Regions from separate parts of the Paenibacillus sp. genome, predicted to be linked through region 2. Evidence: riboswitches for the same ligand, from Rfam matches in the RefSeq annotation. Region 2 holds a riboswitch; the other holds the start of a gene.
The links. Region 2 has a riboswitch for preQ1 ahead of queC (7-cyano-7-deazaguanine synthase QueC). Riboswitches for the same ligand answer to the same signal wherever they lie in the genome.
Positions count from the first base shown of each region.

Region 1: it holds a riboswitch for preQ1, as region 2 does, so the genes downstream of both, queF (preQ(1) synthase) here and queC (7-cyano-7-deazaguanine synthase QueC) in region 2, are expected to answer to the same signal.

Region 1 is NZ_DASQNA010000006.1:11,598-17,523, forward strand. Features, by position in the region: gene VE009_RS00875 (inositol monophosphatase family protein) at 1-697, shown strand, start outside; gene VE009_RS00880 (DUF6376 family protein) at 886-1,356, shown strand; gene VE009_RS00885 (PLP-dependent aminotransferase family protein) at 1,508-2,704, shown strand; gene VE009_RS00890 (DUF2243 domain-containing protein) at 2,770-3,237, shown strand; gene VE009_RS00895 (VUT family protein) at 3,266-3,814, opposite strand; gene queF (preQ(1) synthase) at 3,811-4,311, opposite strand; PreQ1 riboswitch class I at 4,437-4,475, opposite strand; gene VE009_RS00905 (MarR family transcriptional regulator) at 4,711-5,166, shown strand; gene VE009_RS00910 (MFS transporter) at 5,159-5,926, shown strand, end outside.
Region 2 is NZ_DASQNA010000037.1:140,964-146,889, reverse strand. Features, by position in the region: gene VE009_RS19820 (glycoside hydrolase domain-containing protein) at 462-1,112, opposite strand; gene queE (7-carboxy-7-deazaguanine synthase QueE) at 1,236-1,961, opposite strand; gene VE009_RS19810 (6-pyruvoyl tetrahydropterin synthase family protein) at 1,958-2,401, opposite strand; gene queC (7-cyano-7-deazaguanine synthase QueC) at 2,398-3,063, opposite strand; PreQ1 riboswitch class I at 3,124-3,167, opposite strand; gene VE009_RS19800 (S-layer homology domain-containing protein) at 3,393-5,318, shown strand; gene VE009_RS19795 (ABC transporter ATP-binding protein) at 5,451-5,926, shown strand, end outside.

The DNA of each region.
Region 1 (5,926 bases), on a different contig from region 2:
CGATCTCGTGACCGAAGTGGACAAGGGAACGGAAATTTTGATCCGCAAAATCATTCATACGTATTTTCCGACGCACGACATACTGGGGGAAGAAGGCGTAGAGCCCGGCGCGGAAGCGTCGAGGCTGGCGCTGGAAGCGGTGAAAGACCGCGAGTACGTTTGGATCGTCGATCCGATCGACGGGACGACGAATTTCATTCACGGCCTGCCGTTCTATTCGGTATCGATCGCGCTGGCGCATCGCGGCGAAGTCATCGTCGGCGTCGTGTACGACCCGTCTCGAGACGAATTGTTCGTCGCCGAGAAAGGGAAGGGCGCGTACGTGCACGGCAAGCGCATTCAGGTGTCGCCGGAGGAAGAGCTGGCGGGCAGCCTCGTCGCGACGGGCTTCCCGACCGACCGCCAACACGTGCTGCCGCTCGCGCTGAAGCAGATCGAGTCCGTAGCGCCGCGGGTGCGCAACATCCGGGCCGGCGGCTCGGCGGCGCTGCATCTCGCGTACGTCGCCGCGGGACGCCTCACCGGGTTCTGGGAGGCGAACTTGAACGCATGGGACATCGCCGCGGGCATGCTGCTCGTGCAGGAGGCCGGCGGGAAAGTGACGGACATGAACGGGGAGCCGTACGGCCTGCACGTGCGGGACGTCGCCGCGACGAACGGCCGCATTCACGACGATCTGATCGCCGCCATTCGGTAATGGGCCATAGGAGCGAGGAGGTCGGCTCGAACGGCCGCAGCCCGAATCGCTTCGCCCGAACGCAAAGCGAACGAAACGAAAGCCCTAGCTTCCATCGGAAGCCAGGGCTTTCTGTATTCAGGATGAAACGCCGCCGCCTCTGCAGCGGTATTAAGTATAAACAAACTTTATCGGAGGGAATTCAAGAGATGAAGAAACGATCGATTCTCGGAGCGATGTTGCTGGCGTTCGCGCTGCTTACGGGATGCTCCGTGCTGGAGGGCGCGAATACGGCGTTGGAACAGGCGAATACGACGCTGTCGTACGCGGCCGAGGCGGGAGCGTTCATCAACGACGCCAACCGGTTCGCGGAGCAGGTGCCGCAGCTCGCCGAGCAGGCGCTGGCAAACCCGGAGACGCTCGAGCAACTGCGCGGCGAAATGCAGTCGATGCAAGAACGCATCGCCGCGTTCGCCTCGCTGCAGGCGCCCGAGTTCGCCGCAGACATCCACCGGCAGCTGACCGAGACGAACGAGATCGTACGCGCGCAGCTCGAGCAGTACGTGCAGCAGATCGACGCACAGACGATCGATCTCGCGGCGCTGGCGAACGCGCCGGTGCTGGAGACGATCCGGGGCATGACGGATCTGCTTAACGCGCTGGAGCAGCTGGGGCAATGACGGGCCGGGTCAGGCGACGGGGCTCCGGCGTACGGAACGAAGCGGCTTCGGTCCTCCGAAACCGACTGGTTATAAAAACGTTTGCTGTTCCGGCGGAGATTCGGTAAATTAAATAAATACACTTATAACAGTCGTCGGAGGAACGTTGAAGATGGAACGAACATTTGCCAAAACGATTTCGCGGGCGAAGTCGTCCGCCGTGCGGGAGATTTTGAAATTAACGCAAAATTCGAAGGTGCTCTCTTTCGCAGGCGGCTTGCCGGCGGAAGACTCGTTCCCGGCGGAGGCGATTCGCGAAGCGTACGAGCGCGTATTCGCTCGGGGAGCGGGCGCGCTGCAGTACGGGTTGACCGAAGGGGTGCTCGCGCTGCGGGAGTGGCTGACCGAGTTTCTTCGCGCGAAAGGGGTCGAGACGTCCCCGGACAAGCTGCTGGTGACGACCGGCTCGCAGCAGGCGATCGACCTCGCGTTCCGCGTCATGATCGATCCGGGCGATTATGTGCTCGTCGAGCGCCCGACGTACCTCGCCGCGCTGCAGGCGCTGTCGCTCGCGGACGGCCGGGTGGCGGAGGTCGATTCCGACGCCGAGGGGATGTTGCCGGACGATCTCGAAGCGAAGCTTCGGGAGTTTCGCCCGAAAATCGTATACGTGACGCCGACGTTCTCCAACCCGGGCGGCAAGCTCTGGTCGGACGAACGCCGCCGCGCGCTCGCGGAGCTCGCTCGCCGCTACGGGGCGCTCGTCATCGAGGACGATCCGTACGGCGACATCCGGTTCGATCCGAATCTCCGCGTGACGACGCTCTACGAAACGGACGCCGCGCTCGGAGGCGAAGGCAACGCGCTGTATCTCGGCTCGTTCTCCAAGACGGTGGCGCCCGCGCTGCGCACCGGCTTCGCCGCAGGCCCCGAGGACGTTATTAGAATGATGGAGAAGGCGAAGCAGGCGTCCGACCTGCATTCGAGCGGCGTCGACCAGCTGGCGCTGTACGAGCTCGTCACCCAATGGGATCTCGCAGGGCATATTCGTTCGATCTCGGCGATGTACCGAGAGCGGATGGAAAGGCTGACTGCGCACATGACGGGCGCTCCGTGGGAGCTGCTTCGCTGGAACCGGCCGCAGGGCGGCATGTTCCTGTGGGCGACGCTGCCCGAGTCGTGGGTCGCCGTCGATCTGTTGAAGCTCGCGGTCGAGGAAGGCGCCGCCTTCGTGCCCGGCGAACCGTTCTACGCCGGCGAGCCGGCGCGCAACACGCTGCGCATCAATTTCACACATACGCCGCCCGCGCTCGTGCCCGAAGGTCTCGAACGGCTGGCGCGCGCCATCCAGCGGTACGCCCAAGGCTAAAGGCCTAGTATAGGGTGCCGTCCCTCCGTCAACACTGGGTAAAAAAAGACGGAGGCGACGGCATTTTGTCTATCGATGAAAAGAAAAAGCTATTGAATTACGGCAGTCTGCTGCTCGGCATCGGGCTCGCGGGCGCGTTCGACGGCGTCGTGTTCCACCAGCTGCTGCAGTGGCACAGCGTGTATATGCACACGCACCGGCACGGACAAATCGTCAGCGATGGTTTGTTCCACGGCATTACGACCGTTGCGCTCGCGATCGGGGCCATCCTGCTGTGGCGCGCCGGCGCGCCGGGCGGCGTGAGACGAGGCAAGCGGCTGCTGCTCGGCGGGGCGTTGCTCGGCGCCGGCGGCTTCAACGTGATCGAGGGCCTCATCAACCATCATCTGCTGCAAATTCATCACGTGAAGCCCGGCGATCCGAACGAGCTGCTGTACGATCTCGCGTTCCTCGCATCCGGCGCGCTGCTCGCCGCGATCGGGGAGGCGCTGAGACGCAGCGCGAACGAAGAACGGCGCGCCGCCCAGGCGTAAGCCGGGCGACGCGCCGTATCCAGCGCAGTTATGATTGTGCTTCCCGCGTTTCGCGGGCGATCGGGGACAAGCCGACGGCCGCGGCGCCGAGCGTCTGCAGGGCGGTTTTGACGACGACCTGGCCGGCGATCGCGTAGCCGACCGCTTCCCACGGCAGGAAGCCGGCGCCGATCGGCGACAGGCCGACGACGACGAACAAGGCGCTGTCGATGATGCCGCCGACGAGGCCGCTGTAGAACACGCGCCAGCCGAGCGGGAGCCGGAGGCGGGTGTAAATTTCCGTGTCGGCCGTCTCCGACACGAGGAACGTGAGCGCGGAGGCGAACACGATCCACAGCGTGTCGCCGAGCGCCGCCGACGTGGCCGCGGACAGCGCCAGCGCGGTCAGGATGGCCGCGTACGTGCGGCCGCGGCCGATGGCGCGCTGCACGAAATCGCGCAGCACGAACGCGGCGCCGATGAGCAGCGAGCCGGCCGGCACGAGCAGCGGTCCGAGCGCGAGCGGAGCGAACGAGGCGGTGACGACGTTGGCGACGACGATGGACGATAGGTAGAGCAATATCACGACCGCTTTCATCGGTTATCCACCTTCTCCGGGTACATATCGTGGTTCATCAGCCGATGCTCGGCCATCGCCTCGTATTTCGTGCCCGGCTTTCCCCAATTGCAGTACGGATCGATCGATATGCCGCCGCGCGGCGTAAATTTGCCCCACACCTCGATATAGCGCGGCTGCATCGCATCGATCAAGTCGTTCATAATGATGTTGACGCAATCCTCATGAAAATCCCCATGGTTGCGGAAGCTGAACAAATACAGCTTCAGCGACTTGCTCTCCACCATTTTCACGTCCGGAATGTAGCTGATATAAATCGTAGCGAAGTCCGGCTGCCCGGTCACGGGGCACAGGCTCGTGAATTCGGGGCAGTTGAATTTAACGAAATAATCCCGGTACGGATGTTTATTGTCGAACGTTTCGAGCAGCTTCGGGTCGTACGAGAAGCTGTACGTCGTTCCTTGATTGCCTAGGAGCGTAACATCTTTCATTTCTTCTTGCTGTCTTCCGGCATGCATAAAAAAATCTCCTCCCTTTTCTCCGGCACGCGCCGATACGGAAAAGAAGACGAGATTTCGAGAACATTCCTTCTAGTTCGTGCAAAACGAAGCGAGCGCAGAACAGTAGAGCGTTCTGCACCAATCTTAGTTTTTTATAGAGGGAGTTCGCGAACCTCTCCCGACGCCGCGGCGCCGGATTTCTTCTTTGGATTGTCAGTGATGACTATAACAGGTCGGCGGACGGTTTTCAATCGGTTTTTCGCTGGGGCGGGCCGCTCGCGGGCGCGATTTTTGATGGTAACGGAGGAAACGGCTGCCGAAGCCGCTGGTTCGGCGAACTTTTTTGCATTGACTTTATGAAAATGTCGTACATATAATTGCTACAGCAATTAAAATATTCCGAGGGGAAGATTCGCTTTGTTGGACGATTCGATCGGCTTTCTGTTAAGCCGCACGACGCGCAAGCTGACCCAGCGCCTCAACGCTCGATTCGAGCCGTACGGCGTAACGACCGAGCAGTTCGCGGTGCTGCAGCGCCTCGCCGAGCGGGACGGCGTCAGCCAGAAGGAGCTCGCCGCAAGGGTCGAGAAGGACCAGACGAACGTGACGCGGATTTTGGACCAATTGGAGCGGAAACGTCTGGTCGTTCGCGAACGCAGCGAGGAGGATCGCCGCTCGTTCGTCCTCCGGATCACCGACCAAGGGCGGACGCTTAGCGAGGCGCTCGCCCCCGTGGAGCGGGAGACGATTCGCGAAGCGCTGGGCGGCCTGTCGGACGAACGGATCGCCGCGCTTCGGGACGCGTTGAATCAGATTTGGAGCAACGCGTGCCGCCGCCGGAACGCTGCAGGGGAGGAGTGCCGCGATGCTTGAGGATCGAACGCCGCTGTGGACGCGCAGCTTTCTTGCGGTCTGTCTCAGCAGCTTTTTTGTTTTCTTAACGTTCTATATTTTGGCGGTGACGCTGCCGCTGTTCGTCACGGGCGAGCTCGGGGCGCCGGAGGAGCGCATCGGGCTCGTCATGACCGCGTTCATCGTTTCCACCGTTTGCGTTCGGCCGCTGGCGGGGCGATGGATGGACCAATACGACCGGAAAAAAATATTCGCGGGCTCGCTGCTGCTGTTCTTCGTCTGCACGGCGGCGTACCACGCGATTCATTCGTTCTGGCCGCTGATCGCGCTCCGGTTCGTGCACGGGATCGGCTTCGGTCTCGCGGCGACCGCCGGCGGAGCGGCGGCCGCCGATCTCGTGCCGGAGCGGCGCAAGGGCGAAGGCATCGGCTATTACAGCTTGTTCATGAGCCTTGCCATGGTCGTCGGCCCGTTCATCGGCCTCACCGTCGCGAACCGATATTCGCCGACGTCGCTGTTCGCGCTGTGCGGCGTCTTCTCCGCGCTGGCGCTGCTCTGCGGCCTCGCGCTGCGGCTGCCGGAGCGGCGCAAGCCGGCTCCGGGAGACGCCCCGGCGTCGGGCCTTCGCCGGTACTTCGAGCCGGCCGCGCTGCCGGTGTCCGGCACGGCCGCGCTGCTCGCGTTCGCGTACGGGGCTATCACGACGTTCCTGTCGGTGTACGCGGTCGATTTGGGCTACGCTTCGTACGCGAGTTACTTCTTCGCCGTGTTCGCCGCGGCG
Region 2 (5,926 bases):
AGGGAATATGAACGGAATGCGCTCTTGAGAGGCATTGCACGGCGTGAGGAGGATGGGACCGGAGGGCGGGGCGCACTTGTTGGAAAAAAGGGGGCGGGAACCAACGAAAAAAACTGCGTTCCGAGGAGTCGCCTATTGGACCCGCGTTACGCAGTTTGCTATATGAAAGGAATGCGAACTTGGCTGCTAAAAGGAAGGGAATATGCACGGAATGGGAATGGAACAGGAGATCAGGCGTAGACGGGTGGGAATTTGTTATTCCCTGCTATCGTGAGGAAGCGTCCGCCGCCGCCTCGGCAGGGACCGAGCTCGGTCCCGGCCGATCAGCCAGAGGAAATACGGAGTCGCGGCGCCGAACGAAGCGGTGTAGTACGGCAAGGCTTGCAGGGACGTTAGCCATACGCGCCGATCGCCCATAGCGAAAGCGGGATCGGCAGCGCTAGGAACGTCAGCTTCTATTTCTACCACAGATGCTTCGCCAACAGCGGAGAGATCAAATTCGTATCGATCGGGCATACCTCCGAGTCGCGCCCGTACTGCCATGCCCAAACGTGGCCTGCGCACGGGGGAGCCTTCGGCCCGAAGGCCGGGGCTTTGTCCTTCTCGGTAACGCCCGGGTCCGGTTCGGCGCTCCATAAAATAGAGTGGGACCCCACCTTGGCGTCCGCAGCCGCCGCCCGGCAGTAGGCAGCGGCGAAGCCGCCTTCCGTCGGATCGTGATAAAACCCGGGCTTGTAATCGCTCGCGTAAAACACTTCGACCCATCCCCGGATCCACGCTTCGTCGACGTCGAAAAACCGCTCCACGTTGGCGAACACGACGACGTTCTTCGGGATCCCGAGCAGCTTCGCGTTATAGATCGCGTTGCGGGCGGCGATGCGCCCGTTCGCAAGGCCGACAGCCCTCCGAAAATCACTGTAAATCGGCAATATTTTGATGCCCTTTCCGTGCAGGAAGCCGATTTCGCGGCGCGTCAACCCGTCGGCGGCTCCCGGCACGGTTTTGATGTACCGGCCCCAAAACTCCGGCATGCCGTAGTGCTCTCGCACGCACGCGAGCAGCCGCTCATCCGCGGGTGATGCGGAGTCGACGCCCCATACCGCTCTTGCCATAACAAATCACGAACTCCTTTGCGTATCGGTTTAGCCCAGTATATGCGGCGCGCCGGGAAGCGTTCGAGGGAAGATGCGGGAAAGTCGCCTGAATCTTCGACGCCGCTCGCCGCGGCAGATCGGTTACACGCCGCGTCGATTTCCCCACAGCCAGGCGTGAAGCTGCGGCAGCACGCGCACGGAGCGGAGGGACGAAGAACGCATCACGGTTTCAACCAGCCATTCGTAGCGTTCCATCAGCCGAGGCAGCAGCGCCGACGCATCGGACTCCGTCACGGCGTCGTTGCCGGATTGCAAATACATAGGAGCCAGCGGATATCGCTTGTGAATCTGTTCGGCGAACCGGAGGTCCTCTTCGTCGAAGACGACGACTTTCAGACTGTAATTCCGGTTCCGGCTCGTCAGTCGATCTACGATGTCGTCCAGCACTCGCAGGTCAGGGGTCATGCCGGAGCTGGGCGGCTTCGGCGACAGCGTCAGTTCGTCGAGCTCCCAAAACCAATCCCGCCACAAGCTGCCTTGCGTTTCCAAAGCGACCTTCAGCCCTCGGTCGTGCAGCAGCGCGATCAGCCCGCCCAGACGAGGCAGCAGCGCTGGATTGCCCCCGGACAGCGTCACATGGGAGAACGTATCCCCGCCGGTCCGGAACAACTCGCCGACGATGTCTGCCGCCTCCATCATCCGAATCTCCCGCTTGCCGCTGCCGTCCCACGTAAACGCGGAATCGCACCAGGCGCACGAATAATCGCAGCCCGCCGTACGGACGAACATCGTTTTTTGCCCGATGACCATGCCCTCGCCCTGGACGGTCGGTCCGAAAATTTCCAAGACCGGGAATCGCTCCGTCATAAGAGACCTCCGCCCGCCATCGGGCGGTACACGACGTAGCTGGTCGGCGTTTCCCTGAGAAAGACTTGCAAGCAGCGGGGCCGATTGACGGTCCGGTCTAAATGCGATTGCACCAGCTCGCAGATCGTTCGAGCCACGACTTCCGTCGTCGGGTACCGATTCGAATCATCGTCTTGAAAATGTTCGGCGTGGTCGTTCAGCAGCGAATGGTCGAACCGGTCGTGAATCCAACGTTTGATGTCCGAGAAATTCGCCAAAAAGCCGTTATCGTCCAAATCGTTACCGGCGATCGTCACATTGACGAAATACGTATGCCCGTGCACGCGGCTGCAAGGTCCGGCGGCGGGGCTCGGGACATAATGCGCCGCCGCGAATTGCAAATCTTTGTTCAATTCGTACCGGTACGGATGGGGAACCGACGGGTAAATTTGTTGAATCATGGCAGCGCCTCCTCGCTGCGGGAACGCAAATATTCCTCGAGTCCGCGCCGACGGAGAAGGCAAGCAGGACATTCCCCGCAGCCGTCGGCCGGAATGCCGTTGTAGCATGTGAGCGTCTGTTCCCGGACGTAATCGAGGACGCCGAGCTCGTCGGCCAATCGCCACGTGTCCGCTTTGGAAAGCCGCATCAGCGGCGTGTCGATGACGAACGGATAATCCATGGCCAAGTTCAAGGTGACGTTCAACGATTTGATGAACACGTCCCGGCAGTCGGGGTAACCGCTGAAATCCGTTTCGCAGACGCCGGTCACGAGATGTTTCGCCCCGGCTTGCTTGGCGAGCACGGCGGCGAACGTCAAGAACAACAAATTGCGCCCGTCGACGAACGTCGTCGGCAGCGAACCTGACTCATGTTCGATCGCGATGTCCTCTCGGGTCAAAGCATTGGGTGCTAACTGGTTCAGCAGCGACATATCCAGTACGTGATGCTTGATCCCCTGTTCCGCGGCGATGCGCGCCGCGCACTCCAGCTCGGCCCGATGACGCTGTCCGTAATCGAAGGTGACCGCCTCCACCCGGCGAAAGCGCCGCATCGCCCAAAACAGGCAGGTAGTGCTATCTTGACCGCCGCTGAACACGACGATTGCGTTTTCGTCTTTCATCATTTTCACGATCCTTTCCCTGGAAACATTAAAAAACGATACCTAAGGAGATAGGTACCGTAATCCTTAGTTTTTTATAGAGGGTTTGCTAGAACCTCTCCCGATGCGGCGCTGCCGACGTCGGAATCTATGCGATTGCCGATTATTGTACTACATTGCTGAAGTCATAGCCATAGGGAATAGGAGGTCAGGCGTATCTCCCGTTATGACGGGACTTTCCTCCCAATTGTTGGGGGCACCCCCCGAAAGGCTGCGCGCCCCCCGAACATTGTGCGTATATCGGGCCAATCGCGGCTCGGAAGTACAAACACATGGGAGAGTGGAAACAAATGAGCATGTGGAAAAAAATGTTGATCAGCGCGTTGGCGTTTTCGATCGTAGCCGGGGGAGCGACGTCCGCCTTCGCGGCGAAGCCGGACTGGGCGGGCAAGCCTGCTTGGGAGAAAGACAACAAGAAGGACAAAGACGACCGTGACGATGACGACAAGGACGATGACGACGACATCCGCGGGATACATATTGAGGTGAACGGGAGGATCGTTCTGCTGACGTTCGACGACGTCGAGAGCGAATCCGCCTGGGCGCTTCAATATATCGCGGAATTGGTCAAGCGCGGAGTATTCACCGGCTACGAGGACGGAACGTTCCGTCCGAACCAGAAGGTGACGCGCATCGAGGCGATCACGGCCGCCGTCCGTCAAATGGGGCTGCGCGCGCAGGCGGAATCCTCCGCCGAAATGTCGACGGAGCTTAATTTTAAGGATGCGGATAAAATCGAGAAGAAATATCCTTGGGCCGTAGGGTACGTCGCCGTCGCGGCGGAGAACGACTTGTTCCTCGAGACGGAAACCGAAGTAAAGCCGGAACAGCCGGCGGATCGGTTGTGGGCGACGATTTTGCTCGTGAAGGCGCTCGGCCTCGAGAACGAAGCGAAGGCGAAAATGAACGCCAGCCTGACGTTCAAAGACAAGAACGAAATTCCGGCGGGCGCCGTCGGCTACGTCGCCGTTGCGCTGGAGAAAGGGCTCATCACGGGCTACGACAACAACACGTTCCGTCCGAATAAGCCGGTGACCCGCGCCGAGCTGGCGGCCATCCTCGACCGGACGGGCGATCAGCTGCCGGACTCCGACTCCGGGTACGCGCAGGTGAACGGCACGTTCGCGGGCATCGTCGACGGCAAGGTGACGATTACGGCGAACGGCGCAACGAAGGCGTACGCGGTCAGCCAAGACGTAACGGTGCTGCGCAACAACGCATGGGCGAAGCTTAGCGACCTCGCGGTTGGCGACAAGGTGACGGCGGTCGTATCGAACGGACTCGTCATTTTCTTGAACGTGACGCAATCCGCCACGGTAACGGACGGGCAAAAAACGGGCACGGTGACGGCGGTCGGCGCGAATACGCTGACGCTGTCCAAGGACGGGCAAACGACGCAATACACGGTCAAGAGCGACGCGGTCATTCTGCGCAATAACGCGACGGTCGCGCTGAGCGCGGTGAAGGTCGGCGACGAGGCGACGGTCGTCGTCTCCGGCGGCCAGATCGTGCACGTGAATGTGACGAAGACGGCGACGGTGACGGACGGTACGAAAACCGGCGCGGTGACGGCGGTCGGCGCGAACACGCTGACGCTCGTCAAGGATGGGCAAACGACGCAGTACACGGTGAAAAGCGATGCGATCATCGTTCGGAACGGCGCGACGGTTACGCTGAGCGCGGTCAAAGTCGGCGATCAGGTGTCGGTCGTCGTGGCGGGCGGCGTCGTCATCCACGTGAACGTGACGCAGCCGATCGCGGAAAGCGGGCAAGTCAGCGGCGTCGTGACGGCCGTATACGGCAGCACGATCGATCTGACCGTGAACAATACCGTCGTTTCGTATCCGGTGGAAGCGAACGCGACGATCGTTCGCAACGGCGCCGTCGTCTCCTTGAGCGCCGTTCAGCCGGGCGACGGGGTGAGCGTCGTGCTCGCTAGCGGCAAAGTGCTGCACTTGACCGTGACCAGCCCGGTGTCCGACAATAACACCGGCGTCTACACGGTGACGGGCAAGTACCAAGGCCACCGGACGGAAAACGGCAAAGTGGTGCAAATTTCGATCTCCACCGAGCAGAATAACAGCGTCGTCACTCGCGTCTATAACGTCTCCGCCGACGCGGTCGTCAACGGCAACGCGCTGACGCTCGAGAAAGGCGTGACGAATGTCGAGCTCGTCGTCGCGAACCAGCTCGTAACGATTATCAACATTAAATAATAAATAGATCAACCGGGCGCAAGCCCCGCCTCTCCGGCGGGGCTTGCCGCCGTTTCGGGGGCGTTGTCTTTTCGCCGAACGTTTGGTTTATAATGGGAGCAGACTGGAACCAAACCGAGCTCGAGGTGAACGATGAACGAAACGGTATTGCAAATTACAGGTTTGGTCGGCGGATACAGCCGGCGGCGTCCCGTCCTTCGGGACGTCGACGCAAGGGTGCGGCCCGGCGAGCTGATCGGCTTGCTCGGGTTGAACGGAGCGGGCAAGAGCACGCTGATGAAGCATATTATCGGGCTGCTGCTGCCGCAGTCCGGCACGGTGGAGGTATGCGGACGCACGCTGCAAGCGGACGTCGAGACGTATCGGTCGTCGCTCGCGTTCGTGCCGGAGAGTCCGCTGCTGTACGATCAGCTGTCGGTATGGGAGCATCTGGAATGGACGGCGATGGCGTACGGCGTCGACGAGAAGACGTTTCGGCAGCGGGCGGACCGGCTGTTGGAGCGGTTCCGCATGGGCGCCGAGAAGAACAAATTCGCGGGACATCTCTCGAAAGGGATGCGGCAGAAGGTGATGCTCATGTGCGCGTTTCTCGTCCGGCCGCCGCTGTA